Regions from separate parts of the Brachybacterium sp. GCM10030267 genome, predicted to be linked through region 2. Evidence: riboswitches for the same ligand, from Rfam matches in the RefSeq annotation. Region 2 holds a riboswitch; each other region holds the start of a gene.
What was found. A riboswitch is a leader RNA that binds a small molecule or an ion and turns the genes downstream of it on or off. The one in region 2 is predicted to bind thiamine pyrophosphate.
Positions count from the first base shown of each region.

Region 1: another riboswitch for thiamine pyrophosphate. It lies ahead of thiM (hydroxyethylthiazole kinase); the one in region 2 lies ahead of ACFQS2_RS15415 (ECF transporter S component).
Region 3: another riboswitch for thiamine pyrophosphate. It lies ahead of thiO (glycine oxidase ThiO); the one in region 2 lies ahead of ACFQS2_RS15415 (ECF transporter S component).
Region 4: another riboswitch for thiamine pyrophosphate. It lies ahead of ACFQS2_RS04010 (TenA family protein); the one in region 2 lies ahead of ACFQS2_RS15415 (ECF transporter S component).

Region 1 covers NZ_JBHTCX010000007.1:161,867-165,728, reverse strand. The annotation lists gene ACFQS2_RS06055 (hypothetical protein) at 1-102, shown strand, start outside; gene thiD (bifunctional hydroxymethylpyrimidine kinase/phosphomethylpyrimidine kinase) at 184-1,125, opposite strand; gene thiE (thiamine phosphate synthase) at 1,192-1,914, opposite strand; gene thiM (hydroxyethylthiazole kinase) at 1,911-2,744, opposite strand; TPP riboswitch at 2,736-2,835, opposite strand; gene ACFQS2_RS06035 (hypothetical protein) at 3,011-3,862, shown strand, end outside.
Region 2 covers NZ_JBHTCX010000017.1:181,160-185,021, reverse strand. The annotation lists gene ACFQS2_RS15420 (ATP-binding cassette domain-containing protein) at 1-1,685, opposite strand, end outside; gene ACFQS2_RS15415 (ECF transporter S component) at 1,696-2,277, opposite strand; TPP riboswitch at 2,324-2,431, opposite strand; gene ACFQS2_RS15410 (glycosyltransferase) at 2,466-3,032, opposite strand; gene ACFQS2_RS15405 (M13 family metallopeptidase) at 3,052-3,862, opposite strand, start outside.
Region 3 covers NZ_JBHTCX010000011.1:174,004-177,865, reverse strand. The annotation lists gene ACFQS2_RS10050 (thiazole synthase) at 1-392, opposite strand, end outside; gene thiS (sulfur carrier protein ThiS) at 396-638, opposite strand; gene thiO (glycine oxidase ThiO) at 635-1,837, opposite strand; TPP riboswitch at 1,832-1,938, opposite strand; gene thiE (thiamine phosphate synthase) at 2,065-2,742, shown strand; gene ACFQS2_RS10030 (hypothetical protein) at 2,840-3,658, opposite strand; gene ACFQS2_RS10025 (LamB/YcsF family protein) at 3,764-3,862, shown strand, end outside.
Region 4 covers NZ_JBHTCX010000003.1:341,809-345,670, forward strand. The annotation lists gene ACFQS2_RS04000 (homocysteine S-methyltransferase family protein) at 99-1,145, shown strand; gene ACFQS2_RS04005 (hypothetical protein) at 1,353-1,625, shown strand; TPP riboswitch at 1,922-2,015, shown strand; gene ACFQS2_RS04010 (TenA family protein) at 2,140-2,802, shown strand; gene tenA (thiaminase II) at 2,799-3,461, shown strand; gene ACFQS2_RS04020 (polysaccharide lyase family 1 protein) at 3,769-3,862, shown strand, end outside.

The DNA of each region.
Region 1 (3,862 bases), on a different contig from region 2:
CAGATCTTCGCGCGGGAGAGGGACGAGACCCTGACCGGCCTGGTGGAGGCCACCGGCCCCCTCGCGGTCAGCTCCCGCCACCTCTCCGCTCGCTCCGCCTGAGACCACCAGCCGGAGAACGTTCCCGCGGGAACGTTCTTCCGTCGGGTCCGGTCAGCGGCGGCCCGGTCAGCGGCCGAGCGCTCAGGCACTCGCCGTGTGCCCGCCCGGCTCCCGGCGCGCCACGGTGACCAGATGGTCGACCGGGCCGTGCCCCTGCTCCGGCGCGAACGAGAGGTCATAGGCGGCGCCGCCGATCAGCGCCCGCTGCAGGAAGTCACGCCCCGCGCCGACCGCGGCCAGGTCGTCTCCTGCTTCGGATTCGCCGACCCTCTCGTGCGAGGCGTCCATGGTGGCGGCGAGAACACCCAGGGCGTCGGGCCCCGCTGAGCGGACCATCGCGATGCGCGCGTACTGCGCGGCGATCGCCGCGGAGAGCGTGCACCCGGTGCCGTGGGTGGCGCGGGTGCGCACGCGCTCGGCCCGCAGCAGGTCCACGCCGCCGGGGTGAGCGACGACGTCGACGACCTCGTCGTCATCGTGGTGCCCGCCCTTGAGGACCACGACGGCGGGACCCAGCTGCTGCAGCCGCACGGCCTGCTCCTGCATGGTCTCGACATCGGGGGCGACCTCCGCATCCAGCAGCTTCGCCGCTTCGGGCAGGTTCGGCGTGATCACGTGCACCAGCGGCAGCAGCAGTTCGCGCAGGTTCTGTGCCGCCTGCCGGGGCAGCAGTTCATCGCCGCTGGTGGCGACCATGACCGGGTCGAGCACGACGGTGCCGAACTGGCCGGCTCGCGCGGCCATGGTCTCGGCGACGGCGGCGACGACCTCGGCGGAGGTGAGCATCCCCAGCTTGGTGGCGTCCAGCGGGATGTCATCCAGAACGCTGGTCAGCTGCGACTGCACGTCCTCGGCGGTCATCGGCGTCACGGACTGCACGCCGCGGGTGTTCTGCGCGATCACGGCGGTGATCGCGGTGGTGCCGTAGACGCCGAGTGCCGTGAACGTCTTCAGGTCGGCCTGGAAGCCGGCGCCGCCGCTGGGGTCGGAGCCGGCGATGGTCAGTGCTGTCGGTGGTCGCATGGGGCGGTCCTCCTGGGGTGTGCTGCGGAGCCGGGCCGGTGGGGGGCGGGGTCCGCGGACGGGTGGTCACGGACTGCTGGATGAGCGGCCCTGGTCGATGGCTTCTCGGAGTCGGCCGGCGGCCGCAGCGGGGTCGGGTGCCGCGGCGATGGCCGAGACCACGCAGAGACCGTCCACACCGGTGGCCGCGATCTCCGGGGCGAGGCGGTGGTCGATGCCGCCGATGGCGACGGCCAGCGGAGCTGAGGCGGCCGATACGTGCCGCGCCTGCCGCCACGGGTCCAGGCACTCCGCCAGTCCCTCCAGGCCGAGCGGCGGCGCGGCGTCGGCCTTGGTGGCGGTCGCGCGGATCGGGCCGATGCCCAGCACGTCGGCCGTGTCCTCCGCGAGCGCGGCGCGCACCTGGCCGGCGGTGCCGGCGGAGAGGCCGATCATCAGCTCCTCCCCGAGCACCTCGCGGGCAGCGGCCGCGGCGACGTCGCTCTGGCCCACGTGGAGGTGGCACCGCGCGGCCTCGGCCACACCGAGACGGTCGTTGACGAACAAGGGCACCTCCTGGGCGCGAGGGCCGAGCTCGCTCGCCAGGCGTTCCCGGCATGCGCGGACCAGCTCGAGCAGGTCGGCGTCGGAGGCGTCCTTGTCCCGCAGCTGGATCGCGCCCGCTCCGCCGCGGACGGCGGCGAGGACCACGCCGGGCACCGCGTCGATCCCGCCGGACAGCGCCGAGTCGGTGACGTGGTACAGCGAGAAGTCGGCCGCATGGGCGGTGCGCAGGGACGGCCGGATCACGCCGGGGCCGCCTGCTCCTGAAGACCCACGAGCTCGAGCACGTCGGCGGGCGTGAGGGTGTCCAGCGCATCGAGCCAGCCGACGGCGAAGGACCCGACTCCCTGCGCCTCCCGCGCGGCGAGGGTTCCGGCGGCGCCGTGCAGGGCATGTGCGGCGAGCACCGCGTCGTGGGGGGTGAGGTCGGTGTCGCGGCTTGAGCCCAGGAGGGCGGCGCAGGTCGCGCCGAGCGCACAGCCGGTGCCGATCACTCGCGCGAGCAGGGCGTCGCCGCTGGTCAGCACTGTGATGCGACCCGCGGAGACGATCGCGTCGCGCTCCCCGGAGACCGCGACCACGGCACCAGTGCGGGCGGAGAGGTCGCGGGCGGCGTCGAGCACCGCCTCGACCGTGTCGGTGGAATCGACGCCGCGCCCTCCCCCGCCGGTGCCGGCGAGCGCGGCGATCTCGGAGGCGTTGCCGCGGACGGCGGCGGGCCCGAGGGTCAGCAGTTCGTGCGCCAGCGGGGTGCGGACGGGCAGCGAGCCGACGGCGACCGGGTCGAGCACCCAGGGCCGTCCGGCGTCGCGGGCGGCGCGGGCGGCGGCGGGCATCGCCTGCACCTGTCCCTCGGCCACGGTGCCGGTGTTCACCAGCAGCGCGTCGGCCGCAGCGGCGAAGACCGGCGCCTCCTGCGGGTGGTCCACCATCGCGGGGGCGGCCTCGATGGCCAGCAGGACGTCCGCGGTGATCTGCTGGACGACGGTGTTGGTGATGCAGTGGACGAGCGGGCTGTGCCCGCTGAGCGCCTCGAGGGCGCTGCGTAGCCGGTTCTCGGGCGTGCTCGTAGTCATCGGTGACGATCCCTTCGCAGGTGCAGACCAGGGCAGGTTCGACGGGTGTGCTCTCAGCCGCCGCTTCTCGACGGCACCCCGCGTCACTGGTCGGCGACTTTAGCAGGGGCCGAGACAGGGGCACACAGGATCTTCACACTCATAATCCTGTAATTCCTTGGTATTCTCTTGACCTTCCCTTGACCTGATGCCACGGTGTGAGCGGCAACGCATCGACGCGGATCCACGACGGACAACCGTCTCCCGCAGTCGGCGGAGAGGACGCCATGACCATCACGAGCACCGCACGCCGGGCCCGCACCGTACTGACCGTCGCCGCGGGGGCGGCGCTGCTGTCCGCGTCGGCCTGCAGCACGAGCGCCGGAGCCGACGGGGAGGACAGCGCGGGGGCGCCGTCCGAGACATCGGATCAGGGTGAACAGCAGGAGGGCGGACAGAACACCAGCGACGGCGGGGGCGCCGCGACCAGCAGTGAGCAGGGGGACGGGGACTCGGACGAGGGGTCCGAACAGAACGATGGGGTGGATGCGGGCGACGAGGACGAGGCGACGGAGCCGACGGAGCCTGAGACCCGTCTCGTGCTCGTCACCGATCTGGGACCCGAGGAGCCCGGTGAGGGCGATCTCGTGCGCAGCCCCGACCAGCTGGCCGCCCTGCTGACCGGGCCCCTCGGCGGGATGGCCGAGTGCTACGACGAGCTCACGCTCAGCCCGGGCGCCACCGCGTCGTGCATGGGCCCGGCGAGCGTCGACTCTCCCGACCCGGACCAGGAATGGACGGCGCACTCGGTGCGGATCCCGTCCGCGGAGGACTTCACCGCCGGCAGCAGGGTCGCGATCCTGTTCACCACCGGCGGCGCCCTGACCGGGCCGGCCGAGGTCCTGCTGGAGGAGACCGTGTCCCTCACCGGCCTCGGCGTCAGCTCGACGTTCGGGGCCGAGGACCTGGATTCCGAGCAGCTCGCGCAGCACACGCTGGAGGTGCTCACCTCCCCGAATGCTTACGTCCCCGTCGACTACGCCGACTGGGAGCACGTGAGCTGCCAGGACGGCCTCTCCTTCGCGACCTTCGAACCGGTGGCCTGCACCGCGACCACCGCCGGCGGCGATCACTGGGAG
Region 2 (3,862 bases):
ATCATGATCCGGGCCGCCTCCTTCAGCCCCAGCAGCCAGGCGTCCCCGGACAGCGCGGGCGCGTCCCCGAGCAGGGCGGTGGTCCAGGCCAGCCCGGCGGCCGAGAGCAGGATCGGGGTCAGCCGCAGCGCCGCGCCGCGCAGCGTGCGCACCGCCAGTGGGCCCAGCAGCACGAGCGGCAGCAGCGCGAGCAGTCCGCCCTGCCAGGTCTGGACCGCGAACGAGCCGATGGCGGCGAGGATGCCGATCAGGCAGAGGGTCAGCGGGTTCAGGGCGTCGGCCGGGATCCGGCGGCGCGGCGGGGGAGGATCCCCGTGCCCTGAATCCGGCAGCTCGATCCGGTGATCGGCCCGGGCGATGAGCTCGGGGTCGTGGGTCGCGGCCAGCACCGAGCAGCCGCGCGCGGCGGCCTCCTCGAGCAGGTCCAGCACGGCGCCGCGGCGGCGCGCGTCCAGCCCGACCGTCGGCTCGTCGAGGACCAGCAGGTCGGGCTGCTGGGCGAGGGCGGCCGCGAGTGCGGTGCGGCGCTGCTCCCCGCCGGAGAGCCGGTAGGGGTTGGCCCCGGCGAGATGGGCGAGGCCTGCGCGCTCGAGGAGCTCGTCCGCGAGGTGCTCGTCGTCGGCCCACGGAGAGGCCAGCAGCTCCTCGCGCACGGTGGCGGCGACGAACGAGTGCTCCGGATCCTGGGGGACGACGGCGATGCGCTCGCGATCCGGGCGCCGGACGGTGCCGGTCGCGGGGCGCATCGCCCCCAGCAGGGCGCGGACGACGGTCGTCTTGCCGGCGCCGCTGGGCCCGGTCAGCACCGTCAGCTGCCCGGCCCGCGCCTCGAGGCCGACGGGGATCGTGACGCCCCGGCGCGGCACGGTGACCTCCTCGAGGGAGGCGACCACCGTCCCGGGATCGCTCCCGCTCGGACGCCGCGGAGACGGGCCGGCATCCGGCGGCGCCTCCCGCCGCGCCAGCACTCCGGCCTCCTCGAGCAGATCGCTCTGGGCGGCCAGCACCGTCCGCGGGTCCCCGTCGGCGAGGACCCGGGCCTGCTCGCCGAGGACCACCAGGCGGTCCACGTGATCCAGCCAGGGCTCGATCCGGTGCTCCGCGACGACCAGGGTGCGGCCCTCGGCGCTGGCCAGGATCGCCGAGCGCACCTGCTGGGCGGTCTCGGCGTCGAGCATGCTCGTGGGTTCGTCCAGCAGCAGCATGTCCGGGCCGAGCGCGAGGGCGCCGGCCAGGGCGACGCGCTGCTGCTGCCCGCCGGAGGCCTCCAGCGGGCCGCGCGACGGCTCCAGGTCCACCTGCGCGGCATCCAGCGCCGCCGCGGCGCGCCGGTGGACCTCCGGCCGGGGCAGGGCCGCGTTCTCGGGCCCGAAGGCGGCATCGCGGCCCACGGTCGCGGCCACCAGCGCGTGCGCGGGATTCTGCAGCAGCAGGCCGCGCTCTCCGGGCCGGGACGAGACCGCCATGTGCCCCGAGAGCTCGCCGGCCTCCTCATCGAGAAGACCGGCGAGGGCGCGCAGCACCGTCGATTTCCCGCTGCCGCTCGCGCCGGCGAGCAGCACGCGCTGACCGGCGGGGATGCTCAGGTCGAGGTCGGCGACCGTCGGCTCCCGCCGCGAGTTCGGGCGCCAGCTGAGCCGGGACAGCGCAAGCGCGGCCCCGGCGGCGGATTCCCTGGTTCTCACGCCGCAGTCCTCACGCCGCGGCGGCGCGGGCGTGCTCCCGTCCCGCGGCGAGCGAATCCACCGCGCCGGTGGCCACCAGGGCACGGGTCGCGGCCCAGCCCAGGCCGCCGCCCAGCGCGGCGCCGGAGACGAGGAAGAACCCGAGCAGGATGAGGGCGAAGGGCCAGCTCATCTCGGGGTAGTAGGCGAAGCGCTCCCAGATCCATTCCAGGCCGCCGGCGAGGACTCCGCCGAGGACGGCCACCGGGAGCGTGAAGCGGCGGTACGCGGTCAGCGCGACGGCGAGCTCGACGCCGCCGCCCTGCAGCAGGCCGGAGACCACGGTGCCCCAGCCCCACTGGCCGCCCAGCAGCATCTCGAGGCATGCCGCGATCATCTCGGCCAGCAGCGCCGCGCCGGGCTTGCGGACGATCAGGGCGGCGAGGACGGCGGGCAGGAACCAGATGCCCACCAGCAGACCCTCGGCGGGGCGGAACGCCATCGTCAGCGGGCTGATCAGGGTGTAGAGCTGGCCGTACCCCAGGAACGCGACGCCGAAGGCTGCCCCGATCATGACGGTGACCAGCAGATCAATGGTGCGAAAGCGTGTCATCACTTCTCCTTCCTCTCACGGAAGGGGCGCACGGCATCATCGATGCCGCACGGATATCCCGACTCCCTACGCCGGTGTGAACCGGATCAGGTTCGAGGGTCTGCGCAGGTTCGCGCACTCTCAGCACCCCGTTGGTGCTCCCCTGTCAGTGGATGACCGGCACTCAGGATACTCCCTCGGCGGTGGCGTCAGCGCCGCGCCCGGATCGCCTGGTCGATGGCCGCGGCCGTCGCCTCGGGGTCCTCGGGCGTCAGCAGATACCCGGTGCCCTCGCGGCCGACGATCTCGACCATGGTCCCCGGCCGGGTGACGACCATGCGGTAGGACTGCCGCGTCTCACCGCCGGTCAGCAGCTTCCGGTCGCCGACGGGCCGCAGCTCCTCGGGCCGGGCGGGGATCACCATGCCGCGGCGCCATCCGTAGCCGCCGAGGCTTGCCCCGACGGCCGGCTGCGGCACGATGCGGTACTGGACGGTGCGGAAGCCGGCCAGCGGCCACGTCGGGCGCGGGAGGAAACCGCCGAGGCTCACCGTGAGGCCGCGGTCGTCGACGATGAAGCGCGTGTGCTGGCCCATCCAGGTCCACAGCGCCAGCAGTGCGAACACCCCGGCGGCCGGCGGCACGGCGGCCACGAGGCCGCGCTGGGCCAGCACCAGCGCCAGGACCGCACCGAACAGCAGGGTCAGGGCGATGCGGGTCCACCCGACCCAGGAGGGCCTGGTGGTGCCGACGTAGAACGGCGCCTCGGGCCTCACGGGATCCTCACCGTCGTGCTCACCAGATCGACACCCGCTCCTCGGGGGCGCGGTACATCCCGTCGCCCTCGCGCACGCCGAAGGCGCTGTGGAACTCGTCGAGATGGCCGGCGACCGTGTTGCAGCGGAACTCCATCGGCGCGTGCGGGTCCACCGCGAGCCGGCGGATCGCCTCCTGCGTGCGGTTCTTGCCCCGCCACACCGTCGCCCAGGACAGGAAGATGCGCTGCAGACCGGTGTACCCGTCCAGTTCGGCCGCGGCCCCCTCGGCGGACCTGCTGGCCAGGTATGCCTTCACGGCGATGGAGAGACCGCCGAGGTCGCCGATGTTCTCGCCGATGGTGAGGGCGCCGTTGACGCGGTGGGAGTCGTCGAGGTCGCGCGGGGAGAGCTCGGAGTACTGGGCGATGAGGGTGGCGGCGCGGTCGTCGAAGGCCTGACGGTCCTCGGCCGTCCACCAGGTGACCAGGTTGCCGTCCCCGTCGTACTTCGAGCCCTGGTCGTCGAAGCCGTGGCCGACCTCGTGGCCGATGACCGCGCCGATGCCGCCGAAGTTCACGGCGTCCTCCGCCTCGCCGTCGAAGAACGGCGGCTGCAGGATGGCGGCGGGGAAGACGATCTCGTTGCGCCCGGGGTTGTAGTAGGCGTTGACCGTCTGCGGCGTCATGTGCCACTCGGTCTCGTCGATGGGGCCGCCGACCTTGGCGTACTCGTAGTCGGCGTCGAAGCGGCGTGCGGCGCGCGCGGTGGCGACCAGGTCGCCGGGGACCACCTCGAGCCCGTCGTACTCGCGCCAGCGCTCGGGGTAGCCGATCTTGGGGGTGAACTTC
Region 3 (3,862 bases), on a different contig from region 2:
AGCTCGGCGGTCGCCTCGACCAGTTCGATGCCGTCGGGCAGGAGGGTGTCCTCGTCGGCGATGACCTCGAGCTTGATCCAGTCCGTCTCCAGCGCTTCACGGGCGAGCTCCGCGGTGAGGATGGCGTCGCGGGCGCTGAAGCAGCCGGCGGTGTTGGGCAGCACCTTGATCCCGAGCCGCTCGAGCAGCGTGAACACCGAGTTGCCGGTGGCCGCGGAGAAGCGGCGCATCGCGACGGTGGTCAGCGCGGTGCCGGAGGCGACCAGGGCGCGTTCGAGCGCGGCGAGGTCGGTGGCCCCGCCGGTGCCCATGATCAGGCGCGATGTCAGGGGCGTGCCGGCGATGGTGAACGAGTCGTCGGCGAGGTCGGGACGTGCGGAGGGACGGGTCATGGGTCAGCCTCCCTGCACGGCGGTGACGAACTCGCAGCGCGCGCCATCGGGCACGGGCGTCGTGGCCCAGCGGGTGCGGGGCACGACGGTGTCGTCCAGGGCGACGGCGACGCCGAGCGGACTGCCGTCGCTCGCGCGGCCGTCCTCGCCGATCTCCTGGCCGAGGCGGGAGCTGACCAGGTCGCGGACGGTGCTTCCCGGCGGGAGTGCGACCTCGTCGCCGTTGACGGTCAGGGACAGATTCATGGGTTCTCCTGGGCGGATGAGGCGGTGGCGCTGGGTACGGGGGATGGCGGGAGGGACGCCGTCGGCGGTGGGATGGTGAAGCGTTCGGGCCGGACCGCGTCGAGCAGCTGCGAGCGGGGCGCGGCGGGGTCCTCGAGCAGCTCGGCGGTGCGCTGGGCGGCCCAAGCGGACAGCAGGATCCCGTGGCGGTGGTAGCCGGTCGAGACGATCACGCGGTCATCGCCGGGCACGGGGCCCAGCAGCGGGAGGTCGTCGGGGGTGCCGGGGCGTGCCCGGGTGGTGACCTCGACCAGTTCGGTCTCCCGCACGGACGGGGCGATCTCGATCGCGTCCTGGAGCAGCTGGTGGACGCCGCCGGTGGAGGTGCCGGCGAGGTCGTCCTCGCGGCTGGTGGCACCGATGACCAGGTGGCGATCGGCGCGCGGGACCAGGTAGACGGATCGTCCCCGCACGGTGGCGCGCACGGTGCGGGCCACCAGGTTGTCCTCGCCCGGGGCCAGCAGCGAGGTCGGCACGCGCACGCGCAGGATGTCGCCGTGGACGGGGCGCAGGGCGAGGCCGAGGCGGCGGTGCGGGCCCGCGATCTCTCCCGCACCCAGCCCTGCGGCCAGCACGATCCGCTCGGCGTCGATCTCCTCGAGCGAGGTGAGGCGGCGACGGTGGATGGCAACGGCGGGGCCGTCCCCGGGTCCGCCCGCTCCGGCCAGGATGTCTTGGACGGCGGCGGCCAGGCGCCGCGGGTCGACCTGGTGGTCGTGCTCGATCAGCTGCGCGCCGGCGATGCCGCGGGCCAGGGCGGGCTCGAGACGGCGCAGCTCCCGGGGTGTGAGCTCGCGGACGGCCGCTCCGGTGGAGCGCTGGATCTCGGCCAGGTCGCGCAGCGCGGCGGCGTCGGCGTGGTCCCGTCCGATCATCACGGTCGAATCGTCCCGGTAGCCGGGGTCCACGCTGGTGCGCGCGGCGAGGCGGCTCGCGAGATCGCGGTGCGCCTGGGAGGCCTCGCGCATGATGGCCCACAGCGGGCCCTGCCCGACCTGGATCTCCGCGGCGGGGGCGAGCATCCCGGCGGCCGCGAACGTGGCCCCGTCGGCGACCCCCTCGGCGTGGATCTCCACGCGGTGACCACGCGCTCGCAGCTCGGCGGCGGTGAGCAGGCCGACGATGCCCGCGCCGATGACGGCGACATGCATGGCACGCATCCTGAGATTCCTCCTGACGGCGGCATGATCCGCATCCAGTGCTGGTGGTCGGCGCGCTGCGCCCTCTCAGCCCGGCGTCTCGGGCTCCCACGGAACCCCTCGAGTCTACGCGCCGGCGCAGACGCCGACGAGCCGGCGGGCCAGTGCCTGCGGCACGGTGCCGGCGGCACGGCGCCGGCAGGCCGGAGGTTCCGGGTCCCGGTCACGCTCTGTGCCAGGCTGTGCCCATGAACGCTCACTCGTCGGCGACCAGCGAGGCCGGTGCCCGGCGCCGCGAAGCCCTGCGCGCCTCCCGCCTGTACGTCTGCGTCGACCTCTCGCGCGGGCTCGAGGGCCTGCTGGCTTTCGCCGAGGCCGCCTTCCGCGGCGGAGTGGACATCCTGCAGGTGCGGGACAAGGCGGCCGAGGCCCGCGCCGAGGTCGAGGCCCTGCGGGCGCTGCGGCCGATCGCCGACGCGCACGGCACGCTGCTGGCGGCCAATGACCGGGCCGACGTCGCCGCGCTGGCCGGCGCGGACATCCTCCACCTCGGCCAGGGCGACCTGAGCACGCTGGATGCCCGTGCGCTGCTGGGCCGCGACGTCCTGATCGGCCGCTCGACCCGCACCATCGAGCAGATGGAGGCGGCCGACGCCGATGCGGGTCCGGACTACTTCTGCACCGGTCCGGTGTGGGCGACGCCGACGAAGCCGGACCGCGCCCCCGTCGGCCTCGACCTGCCGCGCGCCGCCGCCCAGCGGACGGGGGACGCGAAGCCGTTCTTCGCCATCGGCGGAGTCGACGCGGAACGTGTCCCCGAGCTGCTCGGCGCCGGTGTCGAGCGGATCGTGGTGGTCCGCGCCGTGACCGAGGCCGACGATCCCGAGGCAGCGGCCCGGACGCTGCGGGACGCCCTCACGAGCTGACCGACGCTGAGACGTCCTCACGAGCTGAGGGGCCCCGCGGAAGCCTCTGACCAGCGCGATGGGCCGCGCGCGGGCCGGCGAATCCTGCGGGAGGCGCTCAGGAGACGACGGCCGCGGCGAGTGCGACCAGGTCGCCCGCGTCGACGGGCCGGAACTCCAGCGGCGGGTCCTCGGCGGCCGGGTCCAGCGCCTCCATCGTGAGCACCTCGCTGCCGGTGACATACACGCTGACCTGCTGCACGCTGTCGTCGTCGGCGTGCACTGTGGTCAGCACGCTCTGGGCACGGGTGTCGGCGAGCCGGGCGGCGAGCGGGTGTCCTGAGGCGAGCTCGGTGCGGCGCACGGTGACCGGGGCGCCGCCCTGGCCGGCGACGGAGTTCGGGTCGATCAGCGTGGCGATCCGGGCGGGGACCTGCTCGACCCGCAACGGTGTGAAGTGGTGGATGCCCGACGGGGTCACTTCCTCCTCGAGCACACCGGTCTCATGGACGTAGTAGTACGCGCGGCTGACCAGCGGGCCGCTCTCGGACTGCACCGTGCGCTCCGCGGTGGCGAATCGCGCGGCGGTGCGGCGCAGCAGCTGGCAGCCGCGGAGCTCGGTGCCGGCCACCCATCGCAGCCGCCCGGTCGCCCCGTCCCGGGCAGCGCTGACCCGCCCGTCGGCGATCAGCGAGCGCAGTCCGACCTCGGCCGCGACGGCGGCCTGGTCGGGGCGCTGGTCGAGCCAGGGCATGGCGGTGAACTGGGGCTGCTGGTGCCCGTCGAGACCGGCCAGCTGCTCATCGCTCAGCGACAGCAGCCGGCGGGGCTCGCCGCCGTCGGCCTGGTCCAGGACGTGGTGCGCGGCGGAGCTGTCCGGCGCCGAGGAGCCCGCGCGCGGCGACGGATCGGTCTGGTCGGTCGGGCGCTCGCTCATGGCCGCGACACTACCGCCCGTCACCCCTGGCCGCGCCGGCGCCGTGCGCGGACAATGAGCGGTGACCCCGTCGTCGTGGCGGGCAGAGCGAAGGAGAGCAGCCGCATGAGCGCCGACCATCCCGTGTGCGACCTCAACGCCGATCTGGGTGAGGGCTTCGGCGCGTGGTCGATGGGTGATGACGCGGCCATGCTCGAGGTGGTG
Region 4 (3,862 bases), on a different contig from region 2:
TGCGCGTTCACAGATCGCCACAACCCATACGGCCCACCACGAGGCACGGATACAGTCACCAGCGGCCACCACTGGAACCGCGACGACGAGGGCACGCCATGACCCGCAACCACCTGACCGAACGCCTCGATACCGGCACCGTCATCTGTGCCGAGGGCTTCCTCTTCGAGCTCGAACGGCGCGGCTACCTGACCGCCGGCGAGTTCGTGCCCGAGGTCGCCCTCGAGCACCCCGAGGCGCTGCGCACCCTGCACGTGGACTTCCAGCGCGCCGGCTCCGACATCGTCGAGGCCTTCACCTACAACGGTCACCGCGAGAAGATGCGGGTCATCGGCAAGGAGGACCTCCTCGAGCCCCTGAACCGGTCCGCCCTGCAGATCGCCCGCGAGGTCGCCGACGCCGTCCCGGGCAATCTCGTCGCCGGCAACATCTCCAACTCCAACATCTGGGACCCTGCGGACACCACGACGCAGCGCGAGGTCCGCGGCATGTTCGAGGAGATGGTCGGCTGGGCCGTCGAGGAAGGGGCCGACCTGATCGTCGGGGAGACCTTCTACTACGCCGAGGAGGCGCTGACCGCGCTCGAGGTCGCCAAGGCCTCCGGCCTGCCCGTGGTGATCACTCTCGCCCCGATGGCGTTCCAGGAGATGGCCGAGGGCGCCGGGATCGTCGAGACCGCACAGCGCCTCGAGCAGGCCGGGGCCGACGTGGTGGGTCTCAACTGCTTCCGCGGGCCGGCGACGATGCTGCCGTGGCTGCGCGAGATCCGCGAGGCCGTGGACTGCCACGTGGGCGCCCTGCCGATCCCGTACCGCACCACGGAGGAGGAGCCGACGTTCTTCAACCTCTCCGATCCCGCCGCGGCCGTGCCCTCCCCGCACGGGCGCACCTTCCCCACCGCCCTGGACCCCCTGCTGACCAACCGCTACGAGATCAGCGCCTTCGCCCGTGAGGCGCTGGAGCTGGGCGTGAACTACCTCGGGGTGTGCTGCGGCGCAGCCCCGATCCACATCCGGGAGGTCGCCGAGGCCGTCGGCCGCACCACCGAGGCGAGCCGCTACTCCGAGCGCATGGAGAACCACTTCATGTACGGCAGCAACGAGCGCCTCCCGGAGCATATCGTCGGCTTGGGCTCGCGCGCCTGAGCGTCGGCCCCGGACAGGTTCGGGTCCGGCCCGACGAGGCTCCAGGCTTCGCCCGAAGAGCTCTTGACTCGGCCCGACGTCGCTCGGGGCTCCGCCCGGCGCGAGGGCTTGAGCTTCCAGCGATCGCGGGCCCGAGCAGTCGATCATCGGCGCGGAATATCGGATACTGCCAGTGACCGGACACCACCGGAGGAAAGGAGCAGGACGATGACCAGCACGCCGCACGAGCACTCCCCCGAGGCCCCGCTCGAGGACGCCCTGGACCAGGAGGTCGATGCCCTGCCGGACGACGGGACCACGGACGCCCTCGGCTCCGAGGAGCTCGGCTCCGTCACCTCCGCCTACGCCGATCCAGCGGATGTCCTCGACCAGCGCCGCGAGGTCCCGCTCGACGAGGACTACGCCCCCGAGGCGACCGGTGAGGACGGCTCCGAGGACAGTGCCTTCGGGGCCGACGACGGCGCCTTCGACTCCGAGTGAACGGCGACCGACCGCAGGAGCGGGACGCCGCTCGCTGACCGGCGGGACAGTCGGCCAACCTGACCGGCGAGACCGTCGGCCCAGCTGATCGGTGGGACCGTCGGCGCACCTGATCGGCGGGACCGTCGGCCCACCTGATCGCTTGATCTCCGACCCATCGGTCATGCGTGATCTCGCCGCGTGATCGGTGACCCTCCGGGAATCGATCAGGGCGATCACGGCCCCGCTCAGCCGCCCCGGGACCCGGCCCCAGCGCCGGGGTCCCGGGGCGGCTCCTGCTGTGTCGGGGTAAGGTCGTCGTCGACACGGGGTGCCCCGCCAGGGGCTGAGATCACACCCGACGAACCTGATCGAGTTAGCGCTCGCGGAGGGATGTCATGACGTCGCACTGCGTCACTGCGTCACTGCGTCACTGCGCCGCTCGCCGCGTCGCGAGCGCGCCTCGAGGTCGGGCCCCGGGTCACCGGATCGGGAGCTCCCATCCGGACGGATCGACCGACGAGGAGAAGTCCCGATGTCCACCTCTTTCACCGACGACCTCCGTGAGGCCAGCGAACCCACCTGGACCCGAGCCGTCCAGCACCGCTTCGTGGCGGAGCTCCACGACGGGTCGATCCCCGACGAGGTGATGGCCGGATACCTGATCCAGGACCATCGCTTCCTCGACAGCTTCCTGGTGCTCCTCGGCGCCGGCATCGCCGAGGCCCCCGCGTTCGAGGCCCGGCTGCGGCTGTCGCAGTTCGTCGGCGAGGTCGCCGGGGACGAGAACACCTACTTCCTGCGCGCGTTCGAGTCCCTGGGCGTGAGCGAGCACGACCGCGCAACCGTCCCGGACACGCTGGCGACCACCGGCTTCACCACCATCTTCCGCGAAGCCGCCGAGACCCGGGACTATGCCGCGATCCTCGCCGTGCTGGTGGTCACCGAATGGCTCTACCACGACTGGGCCGCCGCCGCTCCGGACCCGCGGCCGAGCAGCTTCGTCCACTCCGAATGGATCGACCTCCACGACAACCCGGACTTCGCCGGCTTCGTGAACTTCCTGCACGCCGAGCTCGACGCAGCAGGACCCGGCAGCCCCGAGCGGGCCCGGGAGTTCTTCGAGCGCACCGTCGCCCTCGAGCTCGACTTCTTCGAGCAGTCCTACCTCCACCCGTTCACCGGGGAGGCACGATGAGCCTGTTCGACGATCTCAGGTCCGCCGCCCTGCCCGACTGGGACGATTACACCCGCCACCCGTTCGTCGAGCAGCTCGGCGCGGGCACACTGCCGCTCGCCGCATTCCAGGACTACCTGATCCAGGACTACCTGTTCCTCATCCAGTTCGCCCGGGCCAACGCGCTGGCCGCCTTCAAGAGCCGACGGCTCGAGGACATCCAGCACTCCGCCGATGCCCTCGCGACGACCCTGGCCGAGACCGATCTGCATGTGCGGCTCACCGCGAGCTGGGGCATCGATCGCTCGCAGCTGGACGCCGCACCCGAGAAGCAGGCCACCGTCGCCTACACCCGGTACGTGCTCGACTGCGGGCAGGTCGGTGACCAGCTCGACCTGAATGTGGCCCTCGCCCCGTGCGCGATCGGGTACGCCGAGATCGGGGCCCGTCTGGCTCCCCGGCTCGAGGAGCAGCCGGAGCACCCCTACCGCGACTGGATCGCCGAGTACGCGAGCGAGGAGTTCCAGCAGGCCGCGCGCGACGCCATCGCCCACCTCGACGTCCTGGCGGCGCGGTCCCTCACCGAGCAGCGATTCGAGGAGGTGGCCACGGTGTTCCGCACCGCGACCCGGCTCGAATCCGCCTTCTGGCAGCAGGCGCTGGACGGCGCCGTGGAGTGAGGGGCCACGCCGCGGCGGGCAGCCAGAAATCGGTTCCCGCCCGCCATCGAGGGTTGATACGAGGCCAGCGGCACAGTATGGTCGCACCCAAGATCAGCGGGAAACCGGTTTCTCATCGCGAGGGCGCGAGGATGATCCGCGCTCTGCCACGACATCCCCTGTGTGGTCGCCGTACCCGAGAGGCGAACCCGCTGCGATCGGACGAATGACCCCGCCGACGGCGGTCCATTCGAAGGACAGCAATCCACACTCAGGAGAGCCCGTGCTACGACGCCGACGTTTGATGCAAGCCCTGACCACCGCAGCGGTGGCTGCCCCCCTGACTGCTGTCGGCGCGACCACCGCGCAGGCGCGCCCCGAGGACCCGGCGCGAGAGACCCTGCGCGCCGGGGACGGCTGGG